Regions from separate parts of the Vibrio sp. BS-M-Sm-2 genome, predicted to be linked through region 1. Evidence: predicted binding sites of a transcription regulator. Region 1 holds the regulator's gene; each other region holds the start of a gene.
The links. Region 1 encodes MetJ, which represses methionine synthesis genes. Its sites were predicted from a motif close to TTAGACNTNTANANGTCTAA; they were not measured.

Region 1 (5,175 bases):
CAGTTGCTGAGTAATCCGAACCGTTACGGCCGAGTAGAACCGTTTCACCCTCAGTATTTTGAGCCATAAAGCCAGTAATAACGACACGGCAATGGGCATGCTGCGCCAAAGCTTCTTTAATCAGAGGATAAGAACGTGCGCGGTCAACTTCAGGTTGAGCACCTACTTCTGCACGCAAAAAGGCACGAGCATCTTGAGCAACCGCTTGTAAATCATGTTGGCACAACAAAGCGGCTAACAGACGTGAAGACCAAACCTCACCGTGTCCTAGCACTTGTGCTTTTTGCGCTTCGCTTAGAGGAGCCGTTAACTCACCCAAAGCGGTAAATTCTTGCTGAATAGTGGCCGTTAGCTGAGCCGCAGACTCACCTTCAAGCAGCGCTTCAATCAGCTCAAGTTGGAACTGACGAAGTGCTTGCAAACATTCGTGAGCGATACGACCATCTTTATCGAGCGCTTCAACAAACTCAATCAAGCGGTTAGTTGTTTTACCCGCTGCCGACACCACGACCAAGTCAGTGGCTGATGAGTATTCTCTAAGAATGTTGACCACGCGCTGGTAACACTCAGGATTCGCTAAGCTGCTACCACCAAATTTATGTAGCTGGCGAAAGGTTGCCATTATTAACCCTCCCCTTCAGCAATAAAGCCTTGTGTCTTTTCAAACGCTTGCTTGAGGTCATCAATCAAGTCTTCTGCATCTTCAAGACCAACAGAAAGACGCAGTAACTGTTGAGAAACACCCGCTTCTGCCAGCGCTTCTTCGCCCATTGCACGGTGAGTCATCGAAGCAGGGTGACAAATCAAGCTTTCCACACCACCCAGCGATTCCGCCAAAGAGAACAGCTCTAACTTATCAACAAAGTATTTAAGCGCCTCGAATGAGCCCGCAAACTCAAAGCTCAGCATTGAACCAAAGCCAGACTGCTGCTTCTTCGCGATATCATGACCCGGATGTTCAGGAAGGCTTGGTGGTAAATCGTGCCGACGAGCTCTTGCTGCTGCAGAGACGCCAGAATTTCACGTGAGCTTTCTTCGTGAACTCGCATACGCGCACCTAGCGTACGAATACCACGTAGAGTCATGTAGCTATCAAATGGTGTGCCGGTCGCACCAATACAGTTGCCCCACCATGCTAGCTCTTCAGCGTGCTCTTCAGTTTTCGTGACGACAACGCCACCAATAACGTCCGAGTGTCCGTTGATGTACTTGGTGGTTGAGTGGATAACAAAATCCGCACCCAGTTCTAAAGGCTTTTGGAACACTGGAGTCAAAAACGTGTTATCGACAGCAACCAGAGCACCAACCTCTTTCGCTTTACGGCAAGTTTCTGCAATATCAACCACACGAACCAAAGGATTCGATGGTGTTTCAATTAAGATCAACTTTGGCTTAAGCGCGATCGCCGCATCCAGCGCCGCTTGATCCGATTGATCAACGAACAGAACTTTAAAGTCACCTTTGAGTGAGCGAGTGTTAAACAGACGGTAAGTACCGCCGTAGCAGTCGTGTGGTGCGATAATAAGATCATCGCCGCCTAGGAAAGCAGAAACCCATAAGTTAAGCGCCGAGGTACCACAATTAGTGACAACCGCGCCTTTACCCGATTCAAGCTCAAACAGTGCCGTTTCTAATAAACCGCGATTTGGGTTACCAGAACGGGTGTAATCGTACTTTGGCACTTCACCAAAAGCGGGAAACCCATAGTTAGTCGAAAGATAAATAGGTGGGACAACGGCATGGTGTTGCGTGTCTGACTCGATACCAGTACGTACTGCGATGGTTGCTGGCTTCCGGCTGCTCATAGGTGCTTCCTTACAAGTTTTGCGTCTGAGAATCACAGCTGCTTGTCGGCATTTTGCGGCTGTGTTAGATATATGTTATTCACTTTACTTTCATAAACGTGAGACGTCAACACTTCTAGACGTCCATATGTCTTTGCTTATGGCGGTAAATCCCGCTAAAATCACCACTATTAATTTATTCTAACAACTAAAGTGATGAAGGTACGCAATGGCCGACTGGAATGGTGAATACATAAGCCCATATGCTGAGCATGGAAAGAAAAGCGAACAAGTAAAGAAGATTACAGTTTCTATCCCTCTAAAAGTGTTAAAGGTTCTAACTGACGAGCGTACTCGCCGCCAGATTAACAACCTACGCCATGCAACAAACAGTGAGCTACTGTGCGAAGCCTTTCTACATGCGTACACAGGCCAACCACTACCAACGGATGAAGACCTTCGTAAAGACCGTCCTGACGATATCCCTGCTGAAGTGAAAAAGCTGATGACAGAAATGGGCATCGAGTTCGAAGCGTTTGACGAAGAATAAAAACAACTCAGTCACTGCCTTCATTATTGATTCGCTCTAGCTGAACCCTATTTATCACACCGCGCATTGTTTTTTATGACTGCGCTGTGAATGATAGACATAAAAAAACCGACTCCAGATGAGTCGGTTTTTTATTATTCTTTTCGTCTCGATAACGAAACGACGATACCAGAAGATTATGTCATCCAGTCTCTATGCCATATGCTTCTATGCCATGTAGTTAGCAGGCATCTCGATACGAGCTACGCCAGATTCAACAGCCGCTTCTGCTACTGCTTTTGCTACGCGAGGAAGTAGACGTGGGTCCATTGGCTTAGGAATGATGTAACCCTTACCGAACTCCAGTGCAGTCTCGCCCGCAGCTGCTAGTACTTCAGCTGGAACTTCTTCTTTCGCCAGTTCACGAATCGCTTTAACCGCCGCTAGCTTCATTTCGTCATTGATTTCGCTCGCACGCACGTCTAGTGCACCACGGAAAATGAATGGGAAACAAAGTACGTTGTTTACTTGGTTAGGGTAATCACTGCGGCCTGTACCCATGATAAGGTCAGAACGAACTTCGTGAGCAAGCTCTGGCTTGATCTCTGGATCTGGGTTTGAACATGCAAACACAACTGGCTTATCAGCCATCAGCGTTAGAGCTTCTGCTGGAAGCAGGTTAGGACCCGATACACCCAAGAACAGGTCAGCGCCTTCGATAACATCTTCAAGCGTACGCTTGTCGGTATTGTTTGCGAACAGCTCTTTGTATTCGTTTAGGTCATCACGACGAGTGTGGATCACACCTTTACGGTCAAGCATGTAGATTTTTTCACGCTGAGCGCCACACTTAATCAGTAGTTCCATACAAGCAACCGCAGCTGCGCCAGCACCTAAACAAACGATCTTACACTCTTCAAGTTTCTTACCTTGAAGTTCGATCGCGTTCAGCATACCCGCTGCTGTCACAATCGCAGTACCGTGTTGGTCATCGTGGAATACCGGAACATCACAACGTTCAATCAGGCGACGTTCAATCTCAAAACAGTCTGGTGCTTTGATGTCTTCCAGGTTAATACCGCCGAATGTATCTGCGATATTCGCAACCGTATCAACGAACTCATCGATTGTGCGGTGTTTTACTTCAATATCGATAGAATCTAAACCAGCAAAACGCTTAAACAGGAGCGCTTTACCTTCCATAACAGGTTTAGAAGCAATAGGACCAAGGTTACCTAGGCCAAGAATCGCTGTACCGTTAGAGATAACTGCAACCATGTTGCCTTTACCTGTGTACTTATAAACGTTATCGACGTTCTGTGCGATCTCGCGAACAGGCTCGGCTACGCCTGGGCTGTATGCAAGTGCTAGGTCTTCTGCAGAGTTTGCAGGCTTCGTCAGTTCTACGGCAATTTTGCCAGGAATTGGGAACTCATGGTAATCAAGAGCTTGCTGACGGAATTGTTCTTGAGGCGATAACGATTTTTCAGATGATAACGCTTGAGAGGATTGAGCTTGGCTGCTGTCTTCAGACATAGGTGTAGGTTCCTAGGGTATTATTATTTGGGGGATCTTGTTCATGTTAATGGATGTACTTCAAAGTTCCTAGGTGGTTGAAGCCTCTGTCTCATTAAAAAACGAGATTTCACTACTAATAAGACCAGTGAGCAGTTGAAATTACTGTCGCTTGTTGAACTTTCGAGCTGAATTTGGTGAAGAGAGGTACGCAAGGAATTGCCCTGCAATAGAAAGGTAGGCACCTTATCGTTAGGCGGGATTGAAGCTTGAATGAAAGTCACTGCTTTCTCAAATTACAGGCAACAAAAAAGGACACCGAAGTGTCCTTTTTCATGTCTAAATAGCGAGAATTACTTCTTGCTAGAAAGAGCACCGAAACGCTTGTTGAAGCGATCAACACGGCCGCCAGTATCTACGATACGTTGCTTACCAGTGTAGAACGGGTGACATTTGTCACATACGTCTAGGTGGATTGATTCTTTTGCTAGCGTTGAGTTGAACTCAAATGTGTTGCCGCAAGAACAAGTTGCAGAAACTGCTTTGTATTCTGGGTGGATTCCAGCTTTCATGGGATAACCTCAAGTAGGCCGTGTCGCTATACGATTCTAAGCCGCACACCACACGTAGTTTAAAAAAGAAATAAAGACACCGCATCGACACAAAAGAGTGATGAAGCCATACCTTTAAGGCGCAGTATAGTAATGAATCTAAAAGGCAGGATCAACTGATTTGATACATTTTTCACCAATTCTCTCTTTATTTCCTTTATCGCCCTGAGATTTCGAGCTGTCGTTGTCTGTATACGTTAACTCGCCGCCTTCATCCAAACTGCTTCTCGAATTTAACCGCCTTATCCTTTAGACTGTTCGCTCTCGTCAACTCAGATAAAGCCGTCCCTTTATGCGTCCAATGATTGCCCGCGTGGCACTGCCTGTTCCACTCGACAAGCAGTTCGATTACAAGATTCCTAGCCATCTATTTCCGATTATTGGTGGACGAGTCTCTGTGCCTTTTGGACGACAAACCTTAACCGGTATTGTAACGGCTCTGGTTAACGAATCTGAATTCGAGCTAGACAAGCTCAAACCCATTAAAGCCCTATTAGACAATCAGCCTGTTTGGCCGGAATCTGTCTATTCACTGTTAATGTGGTGCAGTCAATTTTATCAGTACCCTCTTGGCGAGACCTTTGCTAACGCCCTTCCGAGCGCTCTAAGAAAAGGCAAAGCCGCCGACTTCGCAACGCTGGTTGAGTGGCAGTTAACGCCATCAGGCAAAGACCAACTGATGCAAGGTTTTGGTCGCGCAGTCAAACAAGCCAAAGTGATGCACATGCTTGAGCAC
Region 2 (5,175 bases), 1.7 Mb from region 1:
TGCAAAAGATAGCAAAGGCAAACCGGGTTCAAATAAAGGATCATCGAACAAGGGTTCTTTCAATCAAACGGCTTTTAACAAGAACGCAGCCCAGAAAAGACGTTCGGCTGAAAAACCTCAAGGTGGGTTACACCCAAGAAACCAGCACACTGGCCGTTATGACTTTGAGTTGTTGGTTGCAGCCTTGCCCGAGCTAAAAGAGCATCTGATCAAGAACCCAGTGGGTGAAGACACCATTAATTTCTCTGATCCATTAGCCGTTAAGCTACTCAACAAAGCTTTGTTGGCGCATCACTATGGCGTTAAACATTGGGATATTCCTGCAGGTTACTTGTGTCCGCCAATTCCTGGTCGTGCAGACTACATTCACAGAGTAGCTGACATCCTTAATAGCGATGGCCAAGGCGAACCTTATAACCACGCGTCTGTGAAAGCGCTAGATATTGGTGTTGGTGCAAACTGTATTTACCCAATCATTGGTGCGACAGAGTATAAGTGGCGCTGCACGGGAACTGATGTCGACTCAGTCTCTATCAAAACAGCGAACTTCATTGCGGAAAGTAACCCTAATCTAAAAGGTAAGATCCGGGCTCGCCTACAAGCGGACTCTGAATCTATCTTTAAGGGCGTGATTAAAGATAATGAACGTTACGATGTCACTATTTGTAACCCTCCATTCCACAGCTCTCTTGAAGAAGCGGAAAAGGGGTCACAACGTAAACTGGATAATCTAGCGGCAAACCGTGCTAAGAAAGCAGGTCAGTCATTCAAGCCAGAAACGAACAAGAAGCCAGTTAAGTTAGATAAATCAACTAAGCAAGATAAACCAACCTTAAACTTTGGTGGTCAAAAAGCCGAGCTTTGGTGCCCGGGTGGCGAAGCCGCTTTCATTATGAAGATGGCAAGAGAGAGTCAACTTTTTGCTACTCAAGTCTTGTGGTTTACGACATTGATTTCTAAGAAAGATAACGTCGATATGGTTCGTTCAGAGCTTGGTAAGCTACGAGCTAAACAAGTGAAAGTGGTAGAAATGTCGCAAGGGCAGAAGGTAAGTCGCTTTATCGCATGGACCTTTATGGACGACGAGCAAAGACAAGAGTGGATTGCGCTCAAATAGCCGCTACACTTAGTTAAGATATTAAGCTGAAATTACGAACGGGCTTGTTGTTAATGCAACAAGCCCGTTTTTTGTGTTTTGCATATACGCTAAGCAGAAAGTAACTCATCTAACTTACTCTGATATTTCTGTTCTAGAGCTCTGTTACCTGCTTTGTTTTCGAGATCGACCAAGATTTTAAGCGATGGAATTTGATAGCCATAACGCTGGTGGAATTTGAATAAACGGAGTCGAGCGTCATTGTAATTGGCGTCACTCACTTCAATTTTTGATAACTGTAGTATCGATTTTACGCGGTTTGGATCGTGGTCAATCGCTCTGCTGAAGTAGTACTTCGCTTGGTCGGTATTGCCAGCCTTAAATGCGCAAAACGCGGCATTTTCATAACTTGCAGACACCAAGTAGTAGTAGGGCTGGTCGATAGCACGATTAAAGTATTTATCGGCTTGTTCGTATTCGCCTTGTTTACACAAGAATGTACCGTAGTTGTTCAATACATTGCCGTTTCTTGAATCGAGACTGAGCGCTTTGCGGTAAGTGGTTCTCGCTTCGTCTACTTCGCCCACTTGTTCGTAGTAATGCGCCATTGAAAGCCGAGCACGGTAGTAGCTAGGTGCGTGTTTAATTGCGAGCTCAAGATTTTCACGCGCTCTTACCATATTGCCTTGTCCCATATAGCCCAAACCTAATTCGATTCGAGATTCAGACATCGCAATAGGGTCACTTTCAATTTTTGGTGGCCCCTCAGTAACAGAGACGCAACCGACCAACGAAATCAAGGCGAGTAGAACCACGCTTGATAATGGACGGGGTCGGGATGACGAAATCGGGTTTGAGAATGACGGCTTGGCAGGCATGTGAAGCTCCTTATGAACACCAACCCATCATATGAAATCAAACCCATTGAAGTGTTAAATCTATTATGGAATGCGACTCAACCACCATAAAAAAACCGCGTCCAATTCGTCGTTTTATCAACAATCTACTGAACACGGCTTTATGTGTTTTTGAATCGGAATAAAGAACTTAATCGTCTTTAGTGAAATTTTCTTCGCTGAAATGATCCAAATCATAAGGCGTTTGTTGGTAAACGCAGTAGTTTAGCCAGTTAGAGAACAACAAGTGGCCATGACTACGCCAGCTTGCAACAGGCTTGTTGTCTGGATTGTTGTTCGGGTAGTAGTTGATCGGTATAACAGGCTCCATGCCTTCACCTAAATCACGAATGTATTCATTGTGAAGTGTATGGGAGTCGTATTCAGGGTGACCTGTTACAAACACGTTTCGCTTATCTTTGGTCGCCGCTAGATATACACCCGCAACATCAGAAGTCGCAAGAACATCAAGGTCAGTATGCTCAGCTAAGTACTCCTGAGAGAAGTCAGCATAGCGAGAGTGCGGTGCCAAGAATGTATCGTCGAAGCCACGTAAAATAGGGTGGTATGGGTTATGTATCTCGTGGTTATAAACACCAGACAGCTTCTCTTTACGAGTACGTTTAGGCAAATCATACAATAATTTCAAACCAGCCTGAGCCGCCCAACATACGTATAGAGTTGAAGTCACGTGTTTGTTTGCCCACTCCATGATGGTTTTTAAATGATCCCAGTAGATAACATCTTCAAATTGAACCAAGCCAAGCGGCGCACCAGTGATGATCAATCCATCAAAGTTTCTTCCTTTGACCATTTCAAATTGGCGGTAGAAGTTATCAAGGTGTTCAGTCGGTGTGTTTTTACTTGGTCGGTCATCAATGCGCAGCAGCTCTACGTCCACTTGCAATGGGCTGTTTGATAGTAGGCGTAAAAATTGAGTTTCAGTTTCAATCTTTTTCGGCATTAGGTTGAGGATCAAGACTCGAAGTGGACGAATTTCCTGTGTCGATGCTCTTGATAACGGCATAACGAAGATGTTTTCTTCACGAAGAACATCAGATGCTGGCAATTGGTCTGGAATGCGAATAGGCACAGCTTTCTCCCTAAGCTAGATATGTAGACGTCTATACATCTAAATCTATAGTAGTTTGATACGCTTGTCGATATGCAAAATGGATAGATGTAAATTATTTGTGTTTTCTATCAGAAGCAATCCACGGGCTTCGAGGGGAGTCTCGTAGTATTCAGTGATTACCTGACTCTAGTGTAAGGACTTGGTTTTCGGACGCAGAGTAAAGGCAGTTATCAGAGAAACTCGTTACTATTTACGATAAACTCATGTTTTCGAATTAGCCTATAAAGTGACAGATGAAGTTAATACTCATTCGAGGGTTGCCTGGCTCGGGTAAATCAACAAAGGCAAAGACCTACGATGCATTACATGTCGAAGCCGATATGTATTATGTGAATGAGCAAGGTGAGTACCATTTTGACCCTAGGCAGCTGCAACAAGCACATGAGTGGTGTCAGAACACGGCTGAAAATGGTCTAAAGCAAGGCCTTGATGTCGTGGTCTCAAATACCTTCATCAAACAATGGGAAATGAAGGCTTATCGTCAACTTGCACTCAAATACAACGCTGACTTGGTGATTGAAGTTTGCCGAGAGAACTATGGCACTATTCACAATATTGAACCTTCAGTGATCAAGCGAATGGCGAAAGATTGGCAAGAATAGCCTTGAGCTTGATTGGCTGAATGGCAAATAACATAAAGTTAATAGAATAACTCCAAGGTAAAGATTGAAATGGCAAAGCGCTCTGTTGTGGTCGACATGACCTCTTATGGTATCTACTCCACATGGGATTCAAAATCTAAAGACCTTCCAAAAATCCAAGAGTTCACCACCATCGTTGATGCTGAAATCGACGTGGAGTTTGGCTATATCTTGAATATAAAAAAAGCCAAAGGCGAGAAGATTCGTTACTGCATTTATCACCCGAACATCATCACTGATAAAGGTGAGGTACTTGAACCGTTCGATGGCGAAGAGTATGTCGGCAACAATGACTGGGATTTTTACTTAGGTGACACTATTTGGGCGCCTGTCTCGAACAAGCTAGGTAAATGGCGTATGACGGTCGAGCTAAAAGGCAACATCATCGCAGATAAGACATTCGACCTAGTAGCAAAAGACGAAAGCCAGTTCTGGAAGCGTCGAGGTTTTTAGACGAAATTTCTGGTAAACGTTAGTTTTAGGCTAAACGCAAGACAATAAAAAGCCGAGTCGCACCTCATGGGGCGACTCGGCTTTTTGATATGAGCTAAATGGTAGTCTCCATCTAGCTCACAAGTAAGATTATTGTGTTACGTAAGCCACAACAAACTCAGTGATAGCAACCATGTCTTTCACTGCGATGTACTCTTCAGTGGTGTGTACTTTCGCCATACCAGTCGATAGGTTAACGGTTGTTAGACCTTTCGCATTGAAGTTGTTTGCATCACTACCGCCACCGGTGCGTTTGGTGTTTGCCGTTACGCCAAGCTTTTCGAACGCTGATTTGATCGAAAGAATATGCGGGTGATCGTCTGCAATAACGAATGCATCGTAAGCACGAGTTGATTCGATTTCTACTTCAGCGCCGAACTGCTTTGCGCTCTCTTCGAATGTCGAGATCATGTGTTCGACTTGCGCTGTTAGCTTTTCGCCGTTTAGGGAACGAGCTTCCGCAACCACTTTAAGCTCTGGCATTACGATGTTAGTCGCTTGACCGCCTTCAATAATACCAACGTTTGCTGTTGTTTCTTCATCGATACGAAGCAGGTTCATCTTAGTGATAGCGTCTGCTGCCACTTGAATCGCGCTGATGCCTTCTTCTGGTGCTAGACCAGCATGAGCAGGGCGACCTTTAATCTTAGCAACGATTTTCTGTTGGCCAGGTGCTGCATTTACGATAGTGCCGATCGGACCGCCCGTATCTAGTACAATAGCGTGCTCAGATTGAATGTAAGACATATCGAAGTTCAAAGAACCAAATAGACCACCTTCTTCGAATACTGTGAATGCAATTTCAATGGTTTTGTGTGCTAGGCCTTCAGCTTTAATTACGCGAACTGCTTCCATGATAGCTGCGATGCCAGACTTATCATCACCACCTAGAATTGTGTTGCCTTTTGAACGAAT
Region 3 (5,175 bases), 480 kb from region 1:
AAAAAAGGGGCTGACGTTATGTCAGCCCCTTCGGGTATCTATACGATGCTGAAAAGTTTAGGTGATTACCAACCTTTAACTACGCCACCTTGGAAGATATCAGAAGCTGCGTTGTACACTTCTTCAGTTTGGTAAGCTTTAACGAAGTTCTGTACGTTTTCAGCGTTTAGGTTGTCTTCACGAGAAACGATTAGGTTTACGTAAGGAGAATCTTTGTCTTCAACGAATACGCCATCTTTTTGTGGAGTCAGGTTGATAGAGCTTGCGTAAGTTGTGTTGATGATAGAAAGCGCTACATCATCAAGAGAACGTGGCAGTTGTGCTGCGTCTAGTTCAACAATCGTTAGGTTTTTAGGGTTCTTAACGATGTCACGAACTGTTGCTAGAAGACCAGCACCTTCACGAAGCTCAAGAAGACCTTGTTGCTCAAGAAGCAGTAGAGAACGACCTAGGTTTGTTGGATCGTTTGGTACCGCAATACGAGCACCGTCTTGGATTTCGTCGACAGATTTCACTTCTTTAGAGTAACCAGCGATAGGGTAAACAAACGTGTTACCAGCGATAGTCAGTTTGTAACCACGGTCAGCCACTTGCTGATCTAGGTACGGTGCGTGTTGGAATGCATTGATGTCGATAGAGCCATCATCCAGTGCCGCGTTTGGCGTTACGTAATCCGTAAAAGTAACCAGTTCAACGTCTAGGCCGTACTGCTCTTTTGCTACTTTCGCTGCAACTTCAGCAACCTGCGCTTCAGCACCTGCCATTACGCCAACTTTTACTTTAGAAGTATCAACTTCTTTATCACCACAACCTGCTAGTACTAGCGCTGATGCCGCTGCTGCGATAGTAAGTAAACCTTTAAGGCTAAATTTCATAATAATCTCCTTTTAATAAATCTATTTAATTTGGTTCAGACGACTCTTGTCTTAGAGAGTTTGCGTTTTAGCGCTGAGTCTTTATCTGTGGTCAACGCGGCGAACTAAGGAATCACCGATTGATTGAATAATTTGTACAAGCACAATCAACATCACTACCGTTACAGCCATGATGGTCACATCGTAACGGTGGAATCCGTAACGAATCGCGACATCACCTAGACCACCGCCACCAACCGTGCCCGCCATTGCTGAGTAGCTCACAAGTGTCACTAGCGTAATCGTTACTGAGTTGATAATAGTCGGTAGTGCTTCAGGAAGCAGAACCTTATTGATGATTTGTGTTGGTGTTGCGCCCATTGATTGAGCCGCTTCTACTAGACCTGTTGGTACTTCAAGTAGTGCACTTTCGATAAGTCGAGCCACAAATGGGATAGCACCAATCGTCAATGGAACAATCGCTGCTGTTGTGCCTATGAAGGTACCAATCAGCATCTTAGTTAGTGGGATAATCGCAACCATCAACACTAAGAAAGGCACTGAACGACCCACGTTCACAATCGCACCTAGAATCTTGTTTACTTTGGTGTTCTCTAACAGGCCACCTTTTTTAGTCGTGTGTAGAATCACGCCTAATGGAATACCGACAGCAAAGCCAACAATGCCCGCAACTGCAACCATGTAAAGCGTCTCGCCGGTTGCACCTAATAGAAGGTTACCGTTAAGGCTGATCCAGTCAGCAATCTCGTTGAAACTAAAGGACATAACCAAGCACCTCTACTTTTACATTGTTGTCGCGTAGGAATTGGATAGCAGCATTATCATCTGCTTCATTACCGAACAGTTCAGCAACCATCATGCCGAACTTCACGCCGCCGGCGTAATCAAGGTCAGAGCTTAGGATGCTGACATCGATATTGAATTTGCGTGCAATCTGAGTCATCAGCGGAGCATCAACCGTTGCGCCCGTAAACTCAAGACGTACCAACGGGTAACTGCTGTTTACGCGAGTCTCTTGCAGGCGTGCTTGGTAATCTTCAGGGATCGTCAGATCCAACGTTGAACGAATGAATTGATGCGCTAGTTCAGTTTTAGGGTGAGCAAAGATGTCACCAACTGTGCCTTTCTCTACCAATTCACCACCGCCAATGATCGCCACTTCGTGACAAATGCTTTTCACTACATCCATCTCGTGCGTAATAAGCAGGATAGTGATGTTCAGCTTGCGGTTGATTTCACGCAGTAGCTCAAGAATTGATTGAGTGGTCGCAGGGTCCAATGCGCTGGTCGCTTCGTCACACAGCAATACTTTCGGATCAGAGGCCAGTGCACGAGCAATCGCAACACGCTGCTTTTGACCGCCACTTAGGTTTGTCGGGTAGGTGTCTCGCTTATCCGCTAAGCCAACGAGTTCAAGTAACTCACTCACTTTTGCTTCAATAATCGCTTTATCTTTACCAGCAAGTTCTAAAGGCAGTGCTACATTGTTAAATACAGTACGAGAAGACAGCAGGTTGAAGTGCTGGAATATCATGCCGATGTTACGGCGCGCTTCGCTAAGTTCTGATTTGCTGAGTTTTGTTAGGTCGATACCGTCAACAATCACTTCACCAGAGGTCGGTGCTTCCAACATATTTACACAGCGGATTAGGGTACTTTTGCCTGCACCTGAAGAGCCGATGACTCCAAAGATTTGACCTTGAGGAATGTGGAGGTTGATATCAATTAAGGCATTGATTTCTTTAGTACCTTGATAAAAAACCTTGTTGACTTGATTCACTTTAATCATAGAGAAACCCGTGCAGGTAGAACAGAATAATATGTCGATAGCTCGCTCGATTTACAGACGATGCTATGGTGTTCTATGATCTAAGTCAATAGATATTTTTACGTCTAGACGGCTAAACGTCGATTGTATGGCTAAGCTAGAAACAATTCGTTAACGAACGCAAAACTAAATAGATAGTGATGAAGCAAATAAAGCGTGTAATAATTAATGATTAATAGAGAGTTGATAGAGAACAAAATTTTGTCTAAACCTGCTGTTTTTTTAGATCGTGATGGTGTGATTAACGTTGACCACGGCTACGTACATGATGAGCATGACTTTGAATACATTGACGGTGTGTTTGAAGCGGCGAAAGCGTTTAAAGATATGGGCTATTTATTGGTGCTAGTGACTAACCAGTCAGGCATTGCTCGCGGCATGTTTAGTGAAGACCGTTTTCTTTCTTTAACGCAGTGGATGGATTGGAACTTTGTTGATAACGGCGTTGAGCTTGATGGCATCTATTACTGCCCGCACCACGCTGAACACGGTATTGGTGACTACAAGCAAGATTGTGAATGTCGTAAACCAAAGCCAGGTATGTTCATTTCTGCTCGTGACTTTCTGAAGATTGATATGGCTAACTCGGTCATGATCGGCGATAAAGCTGAAGACATGATGGCTGCAGAAGCAGCAGGCGTTGGTACTAAAGTCTTAGTAAGAACAGGCAAACCAATCACTGAAAAAGGTGAAGCCTTGGCGAGCGTTGTGCTTGATAGCATTAAAGACGTGCCAGCTTTCTTAAAAGGTTAAGACACTAAGTCTCCTTCACTTAGATATAAGTGTTGTTCACTATATAAAGATGAGGAACGCAGTATGAAAGCATTGTTGATAGCATCTCTATGTACGGTAGCGTTATTCGGGTGTTCTAAATCCGCAGCGCCTGATGGTGCAGTATCGGACGATCAATTCGTGACTTATCAATGTGAGTCTGACGCTTCATTTAAGGTCGCTTACCTTGGTAATGAAAAAGCGGTATTACGTTTGCCAGAGAATGAATATCGCCTAACTCAAATATCGGCAGGTTCAGGAACGAAGTACATCTTAGATGATGGAACCTCTGAACTGATCAATAGCGTCACTTTACGCACTAAAGGTGACAACGCGCGTCTAGAACTTGGTCGTGTCGTCTATAAAAATTGCCGAAAGTAAGTCATAGTTAACTTCTAGGATTTACAAACAGTTAAGTGAGGGGGTATGCCCTCACTTTTTCTTCTCTTCCCTTTAACGTTAGACTTTTTATGAGCAAAAAACTCACTATTCTCGATATTGCTAAGCTGTCCGGTGTTGGTAAGTCAACCGTATCTCGCGTTCTGACCAATGATCCAAAAGTGAAACCTGAAACCCGAGAAAGGGTGGAAAGAGTAATTCAAGAATCTGGGTACACGCCTTCAAAGTCTGCGCAGTCGATGCGTGGTGGCAGTCAAAAAGTCATCGGTGTCATCATTTCTCGTCTGGATTCCCCTTCTGAAAACAAAGCAGTTAGCACTATGTTGGCTGAGTTGTATCGAGCGGATTACGATGTCGTGATCATGGAAAGCCAGCTAGATAGAGAAAAAGCCAATGAGCACCTTCAGGTTCTCAAGCGCCGCAATGTAGACGGCATAATCGTGTTTGGTTTTACTGATTGCGATATTCCTGCGATTGAAGCTTGGGAACACAAAGCGGTGGTTATTGCTCTGGATACCGAGAACGTGACGTCGATTAACTATGATAACCAACAGGTGATCAATAGTGCGTTAGCGCATCTGTCGGATCAGGGGATCTCTGAGGTTGGCTTCATCGGGGTTGATCCTAGCGACAAATCAACCGGTGAACTGCGTCTTAAGGCTTATCTCGATTGGTGTGAAAACACAGGTTCGGTGGCAAACTATCGCACTGGTCAACTTCATCACGAAAGTGCTTATCAGCTGGTGGATGAGGTACTAACACCTAACACCCAAGCTATAGTCTGTGCTAGTGACACATTGGCTCTCGGTGTGATCAAGCGTCTGCAAGAGCGACAACGTGAAGATGTGGTGGTGACTGGTGTCGGTGGCAATGATCTTCTCTCTTTCTTATTCCCACGAGTATTTAGCATTGATCCTGGTTACCAATCTGCAGGTAAACTGGCTGCTAATCTATTGATCTCTCAGCTTTTAGGCAATTCAGAGATCTCTCATCACACTCAATCTCCGATTCTATAATCCACTCAATTAAGCGAAATTGAACCGCTTAGATTAAAATTAGAGTGTGATCTCTTTCAATTAATGGGACTGTTCTCATTTTAATTTATCATTCATGTGGGCATTATAATAACTGTAATTGGGAATGTTCCCATAAGTCTAAGTCTAAGTCTGAGTGGTTATAGCTACATGGTTTAGATGAGTAATTGAATGAAACCAGGGTGGGGTAGTATGAGTAAGATAGCGAAGCAAGACGTTGCGCGTCTTATCGAGTTAGTCGGTGGCAAAGAGAATATTGCGAGTGTCA
Region 4 (5,175 bases), 190 kb from region 1:
GATGTTTTACACGTGATGTTTTTTCTTAATTATCTCGTGATAAGCGTGCCATGTACCATAACCAAGTAGCGGCATGGTGACGATCATTCCGATGCCGTAGGTGGCAAAACCCACCAAAATACCGGCACAAATAATACTTGCCCAAACCACCATTGCAGGAATGTTCGATTTCACGGCATTAAAGCTAGTGAAAATCGCACTCATCACATCAACGCGTCTCTCCATCATTAACGGAATTGAAAATGCTGAGATGCTAAATATGAGGCTTGCGATAACAAAACCAATCACAGAACCCGTAATTAAGAAGGGAGCGAACTCAGCCAATGGTGCACCTTGCACTGAAGGGTAGAGTGCGTGCAATAACGCAGCAATACGCATCCAGAATATCATCGCAACCATCAATACAATCGCAAAGGCCCATTGGTGGGTGGAGTTGCGAGTAATGGCTTTCATCGAGTGCAGTAGGCTGGCGTTGTGGCCTTTTTCTCTTTCCCAGGCTGCGTCATATAAGCCCAGAGCAAGAAACGGCCCTATCAGCATGTACACGATAAGGCTTGGCATTACGACCAAGTGTGTTCCTTGCCATTGGACAAGTTGAACAATCGCAATTGCCGCTCCCATAAAGCACAATCCGTAAAATGCGCTGATTAATGGCATTCTTACTAAGTCATGCAGAGCAAGCGACAACCAATGAAAGGGTGCAGAAATACTGATTTGGTTGCAAGGAATGGTGCGAGCGTAATCCTTATCGCTGACCTTGTGTTTTTTATCGTTCAGTTCGGATGGGTGCGCGGTACGAGGCATAGATCCCCCTAGTTAAATAACGTCCTAGTTATAATTCCATAAGGCTCATCGATGTGGCTTGTGTGAGAGTTATGGGGTTGAGCTAAATTGCTCTTTGTCATCCTAGTTTTTGTTCTAGCGTGCATTTAACGAGCGTTATCAGACTGAATTAATTTAAGTTAAATGTGAGCTTGATCGCTTAGGAGTTACCTTAACTATTGTCAGTAGTGTTAGAAAACACAAATTATCAGTGGCTTTTTATACTAAGTGGTTAACGGTAAAGAAGGGTATTAGAGAAGAGTATGGTGAATGAGAGTTCGGTAAGTACATAAAAATAAAGCCCTTACTAAGAAGTAAGGGCTTTAAAGAAACAAATCGCAGTGGCTAAATTATTTTAGGCCAGCGAAGTCCGCAAGGATTGCTGCTTTGTCAGTCGCTTCCCAAGGGAACTCTTCGCGACCAAAGTGGCCGTATGCCGCTGTCTGCTTGTAGATAGGCTGAAGAAGGTTCAGCATCTCTTGAAGACCGTATGGACGTAGGTCGAAGTTTTGACGAACTGCTTCAATGATGATTTCGTGAGCTACTTTTTCAGTACCAAACGTTTCAACCATGATAGATGTTGGATCAGCAACACCGATAGCGTAAGACAGTTGAATCTCGCAACGGTCGGCCATGCCAGCAGCAACGATGTTTTTAGCAACGTAACGAGCCGCGTAAGCTGCAGAACGGTCAACTTTTGATGGATCTTTACCAGAGAATGCACCACCACCGTGACGAGCTGCGCCGCCGTAGGTATCAACGATGATCTTACGACCAGTTAGACCACAGTCACCCATTGGGCCACCGATTACGAAACGGCCTGTTGGGTTGATGAAGAAGTTAGTGTCTTTGTTGATCCACTCAGCAGGAAGTACTGGCTTAATGATCTCTTCCATTACTGCTTCACGTAGGTCAGGTGTTGTTACTGAATCGCAGTGTTGAGTCGAAAGAACAACAGCGTCGATACCAACGATCTTACCTTGGTCGTATTGGAACGTAACTTGAGATTTTGCATCTGGGCGAAGGAAGTCAAGCTTACCGCTCTTACGTACTTCAGCTTGCTTCTTAACAAGAAGGTGAGAGTAAGTAATTGGAGCTGGCATTAGGATAGGTGTTTCGTTAGTCGCGTAACCAAACATGATGCCTTGGTCGCCTGCGCCTTGCTCTTTAGGATCTTCTTTATCAACACCTTGGTTGATGTCCGGAGACTGCTTACCAATGGTGTTAAGAACAGCACAAGAGTCAGCGTCAAAGCCCATATCAGAATGAACGTAACCAATTTCACGCACTGTTTCACGAGTGATTTCTTCGATATCAACCCATGCAGACGTTGTTACTTCACCGCCAACCATAACCATGCCGGTTTTAACGTAAGTCTCACAAGCAACACGTGCTTTTGGATCTTGTTCCAAGATGGCATCAAGAACAGCATCAGAGATTTGGTCTGCAATTTTATCTGGATGGCCTTCTGAAACAGATTCAGAAGTGAATAGGTGCTTAGCCATGAGAGCTCCACTTTTAGTTTTTGGTGTAAATAGTTTATGGCGTCGCAAGTCAGGAAGCGCCGCCATTAAATACAGTATATTTTGTAGGTGTTTCTACATCTAGACGGCTATTCTAAATTCCAGCGGTCGAATTACAAGCTCTTTTTTATGATATGTCATAACTAAACGTTTGCGTCTTGAACAGGGTAAGCCATTGCTAAGTGATGTAAATGTTCGAAAATTGCGAAAAATGACCGTTAAAATGCCAGTAAAACGTTTGCAGTAGCAATAGTCGTTTGAGAGAATACCCGCGCTAATAAAAATGAAAACTTTAGCAATTATCTCTTTTTTAAATCGCTTATGTACTCAGGAGCAGACATGCCTTCTCGTAAAGATCTAGCCAATGCAATCCGCGCACTTAGCATGGACGGTGTTCAACAAGCAAATTCAGGCCACCCAGGCGCACCTATGGGTATGGCTGACATCGCTGAAGTTCTTTGGCGTGGCCACTTGAACCACAACCCAGCAAACCCAGAGTGGGCTGACCGCGACCGTTTTATCCTGTCTAACGGCCACGGCTCAATGTTGATTTACTCTCTGCTTCACCTTGCAGGTTACGAGCTTTCAATTGAAGACCTTAAGAACTTCCGTCAACTGCACTCTAAGACTCCAGGTCACCCAGAGTACGGTTACGCTCCTGGTATCGAGACAACGACTGGTCCTCTAGGTCAAGGCATCACTAACGCTGTTGGTATGGCAATGGCTGAGAAAGCACTGGCTGCGCAGTTCAACAAAGAAGGCCACGACATCGTAGACCACTACACTTATGCATTCATGGGTGATGGCTGTCTGATGGAAGGTATTTCTCACGAAGCATGTTCTCTAGCAGGTACGCTTGGTCTTGGTAAGCTGGTTGCTTTCTGGGATGACAACGGTATCTCTATCGATGGTGAAGTTGAAGGTTGGTTCTCTGACGATACACCTAAGCGTTTTGAAGCTTACGGCTGGCATGTAATCCCAGCAGTAGATGGTCACGACTCTGATGCTATCAACGCTGCTATTGAAGCGGCTAAAGCAGATCCTCGCCCAACACTTATCTGTACTAAAACTATTATCGGTTTTGGTTCGCCAAACAAAGCGGGTACGCATGACTGTCACGGTGCTCCACTAGGCGCTGATGAAATCACAGCAACTAAAGCTGCGTTGGGTTGGGAACACGGTCCTTTCGAAATCCCAGCAGATATCGCAGCTGAGTGGAATGCAAAAGAAGCAGGCGCGGCTAAAGAAGCTGCGTGGAATGCTAAGTTTGACGCATACGCAGCGGCTTACCCTGAGCTAGCAGCAGAATTCAAACGTCGTACTAACGGCGAACTACCAGCTGAGTGGGAAGAGAAAGCAAACGCAATCATTGCTGATCTTCAAGCTAACCCAGCAAACATCGCTTCACGTAAAGCATCTCAAAACGCACTAGAAGCGTTTGGTCAAATGCTTCCAGAGTTCATGGGCGGCTCTGCTGACCTTGCGCCTTCGAACCTAACCATGTGGTCTGGTTCTAAGTCTCTTGAAGCAGCTGATTTCTCTGGTAACTACATCCACTACGGTGTACGTGAGTTCGGTATGACGGCGATCATGAACGGTATCGCTCTGCACGGTGGTTTCGTACCATACGGCGCAACATTCCTAATGTTCATGGAATACGCGCGTAACGCAATGCGTATGGCTGCTCTGATGAAAGTTCAGAATATCCAAGTTTACACTCATGATTCAATCGGCCTAGGCGAAGATGGTCCTACTCACCAACCGGTTGAGCAGATCGCTTCTCTACGTTTGACTCCAAACATGAGCACATGGCGCCCATGTGACCAAGTTGAGTCTGCAGTGGCTTGGAAACTGGCAATCGAGCGCAAAGATGGCCCTACATCTCTGATCTTCTCTCGTCAAAATCTTGCACAACAAGATCGTGACGCTGAGCAAGTAGCAAACATCGCTAAGGGTGGTTACATCCTGAAAGATTGTGAAGGCAAGCCAGAGCTTATCCTTATCGCAACAGGTTCTGAAGTTGAACTAGCGGTTAACGCTGCTGCTGAACTAACAGCTGAAGGCAAGAAAGTACGCGTAGTTTCTATGCCTGCAACCGACGCGTTTGATAAGCAAGACGCTGAATACCGTAAGTCTGTGCTTCCATCTGACGTTACTGCTCGTATCGCAGTAGAAGCTGGCATCGCTGACTTCTGGTACAAGTATGTTGGTTTCGGTGGCAAGATCATCGGTATGACAACGTTCGGCGAATCTGCACCAGCAGGCGAGCTATTCAAGATGTTCGGTTTCACTACTGAAAACGTAGTAAACACTGCGAAAGAGCTTCTTGCATAATCATTGACTGATGGCCTTGTGCTAACAGTTAAATGAAGGAAAAAACCGAGCGCTGAGCTCGGTTTTTTGTCTCTGGGATTTGTTTTCTCCTAGACTCATCTTTATACGCAGCAGAACAATCTGTCCTAAGTAGGCTGAGTTATTCAAGTAATGCCTTTTGGGTAGGATTAAGTTATCATCTGTCGCACGAAATTTTGGTTAGATGTACGGAACTATGCTAAAAGTCGCGATAAACGGATTTGGAAGAATAGGGCGTAATGTATTACGCGCTGTTTATGAAAGTGGCAAAAGCCAACAAATCAAAGTAGTAGCTGTCAATGAGCTTGCTCAGCCTGACGCTATGGCTCACCTATTGCAGTACGACACCAGTCACGGCCGCTTCGGTAAGAAGATCTCCAACGACCAAGAGCACATCTATGTCCATCACGGCATTGGTGCGGAAGATAAAGGTGACTTCGACACAATTCGTATCTTGCACCTTGCTGATATTGAGTTG

Region 2: the regulator MetJ is predicted to act here: its motif matches at 3,109-3,128, upstream of metA (homoserine O-succinyltransferase).
Region 3: the regulator MetJ is predicted to act here: its motif matches at 2,761-2,780, upstream of metN (methionine ABC transporter ATP-binding protein MetN).
Region 4: the regulator MetJ is predicted to act here: its motif matches at 2,419-2,438, upstream of metK (methionine adenosyltransferase).

What each region holds. Positions count from the first base shown of each region.
Region 1 is NZ_CP167894.1:2,192,462-2,197,636, reverse strand. Features, by position in the region: gene AB8613_RS09980 (bifunctional aspartate kinase/homoserine dehydrogenase II) at 1-622, opposite strand, end outside; partial or broken gene AB8613_RS09975 (O-succinylhomoserine (thiol)-lyase) at 625-1,805, opposite strand; gene metJ (met regulon transcriptional regulator MetJ) at 2,014-2,334, shown strand; gene AB8613_RS09965 (malic enzyme-like NAD(P)-binding protein) at 2,542-3,849, opposite strand; gene rpmE (50S ribosomal protein L31) at 4,182-4,400, opposite strand; gene priA (primosomal protein N') at 4,732-5,175, shown strand, end outside.
Region 2 is NZ_CP167894.1:330,483-335,657, reverse strand. Features, by position in the region: gene rlmF (23S rRNA (adenine(1618)-N(6))-methyltransferase RlmF) at 1-1,117, shown strand, start outside; gene pilW (type IV pilus biogenesis/stability protein PilW) at 1,207-1,974, opposite strand; gene metA (homoserine O-succinyltransferase) at 2,144-3,085, opposite strand; gene AB8613_RS01435 (ATP-binding protein) at 3,361-3,729, shown strand; gene AB8613_RS01430 (DUF3859 domain-containing protein) at 3,799-4,221, shown strand; gene AB8613_RS01425 (M20/M25/M40 family metallo-hydrolase) at 4,351-5,175, opposite strand, start outside.
Region 3 is NZ_CP167894.1:2,673,515-2,678,689, forward strand. Features, by position in the region: gene AB8613_RS12315 (MetQ/NlpA family lipoprotein) at 66-875, opposite strand; gene AB8613_RS12320 (methionine ABC transporter permease) at 957-1,640, opposite strand; gene metN (methionine ABC transporter ATP-binding protein MetN) at 1,630-2,664, opposite strand; gene gmhB (D-glycero-beta-D-manno-heptose 1,7-bisphosphate 7-phosphatase) at 2,872-3,456, shown strand; gene AB8613_RS12335 (MliC family protein) at 3,520-3,855, shown strand; gene treR (trehalose operon repressor TreR) at 3,945-4,889, shown strand; gene treB (PTS trehalose transporter subunit IIBC) at 5,100-5,175, shown strand, end outside.
Region 4 is NZ_CP167894.1:2,382,249-2,387,423, forward strand. Features, by position in the region: gene AB8613_RS11025 (DUF2189 domain-containing protein) at 7-804, opposite strand; gene metK (methionine adenosyltransferase) at 1,173-2,327, opposite strand; gene tkt (transketolase) at 2,685-4,679, shown strand; gene epd (erythrose-4-phosphate dehydrogenase) at 4,894-5,175, shown strand, end outside.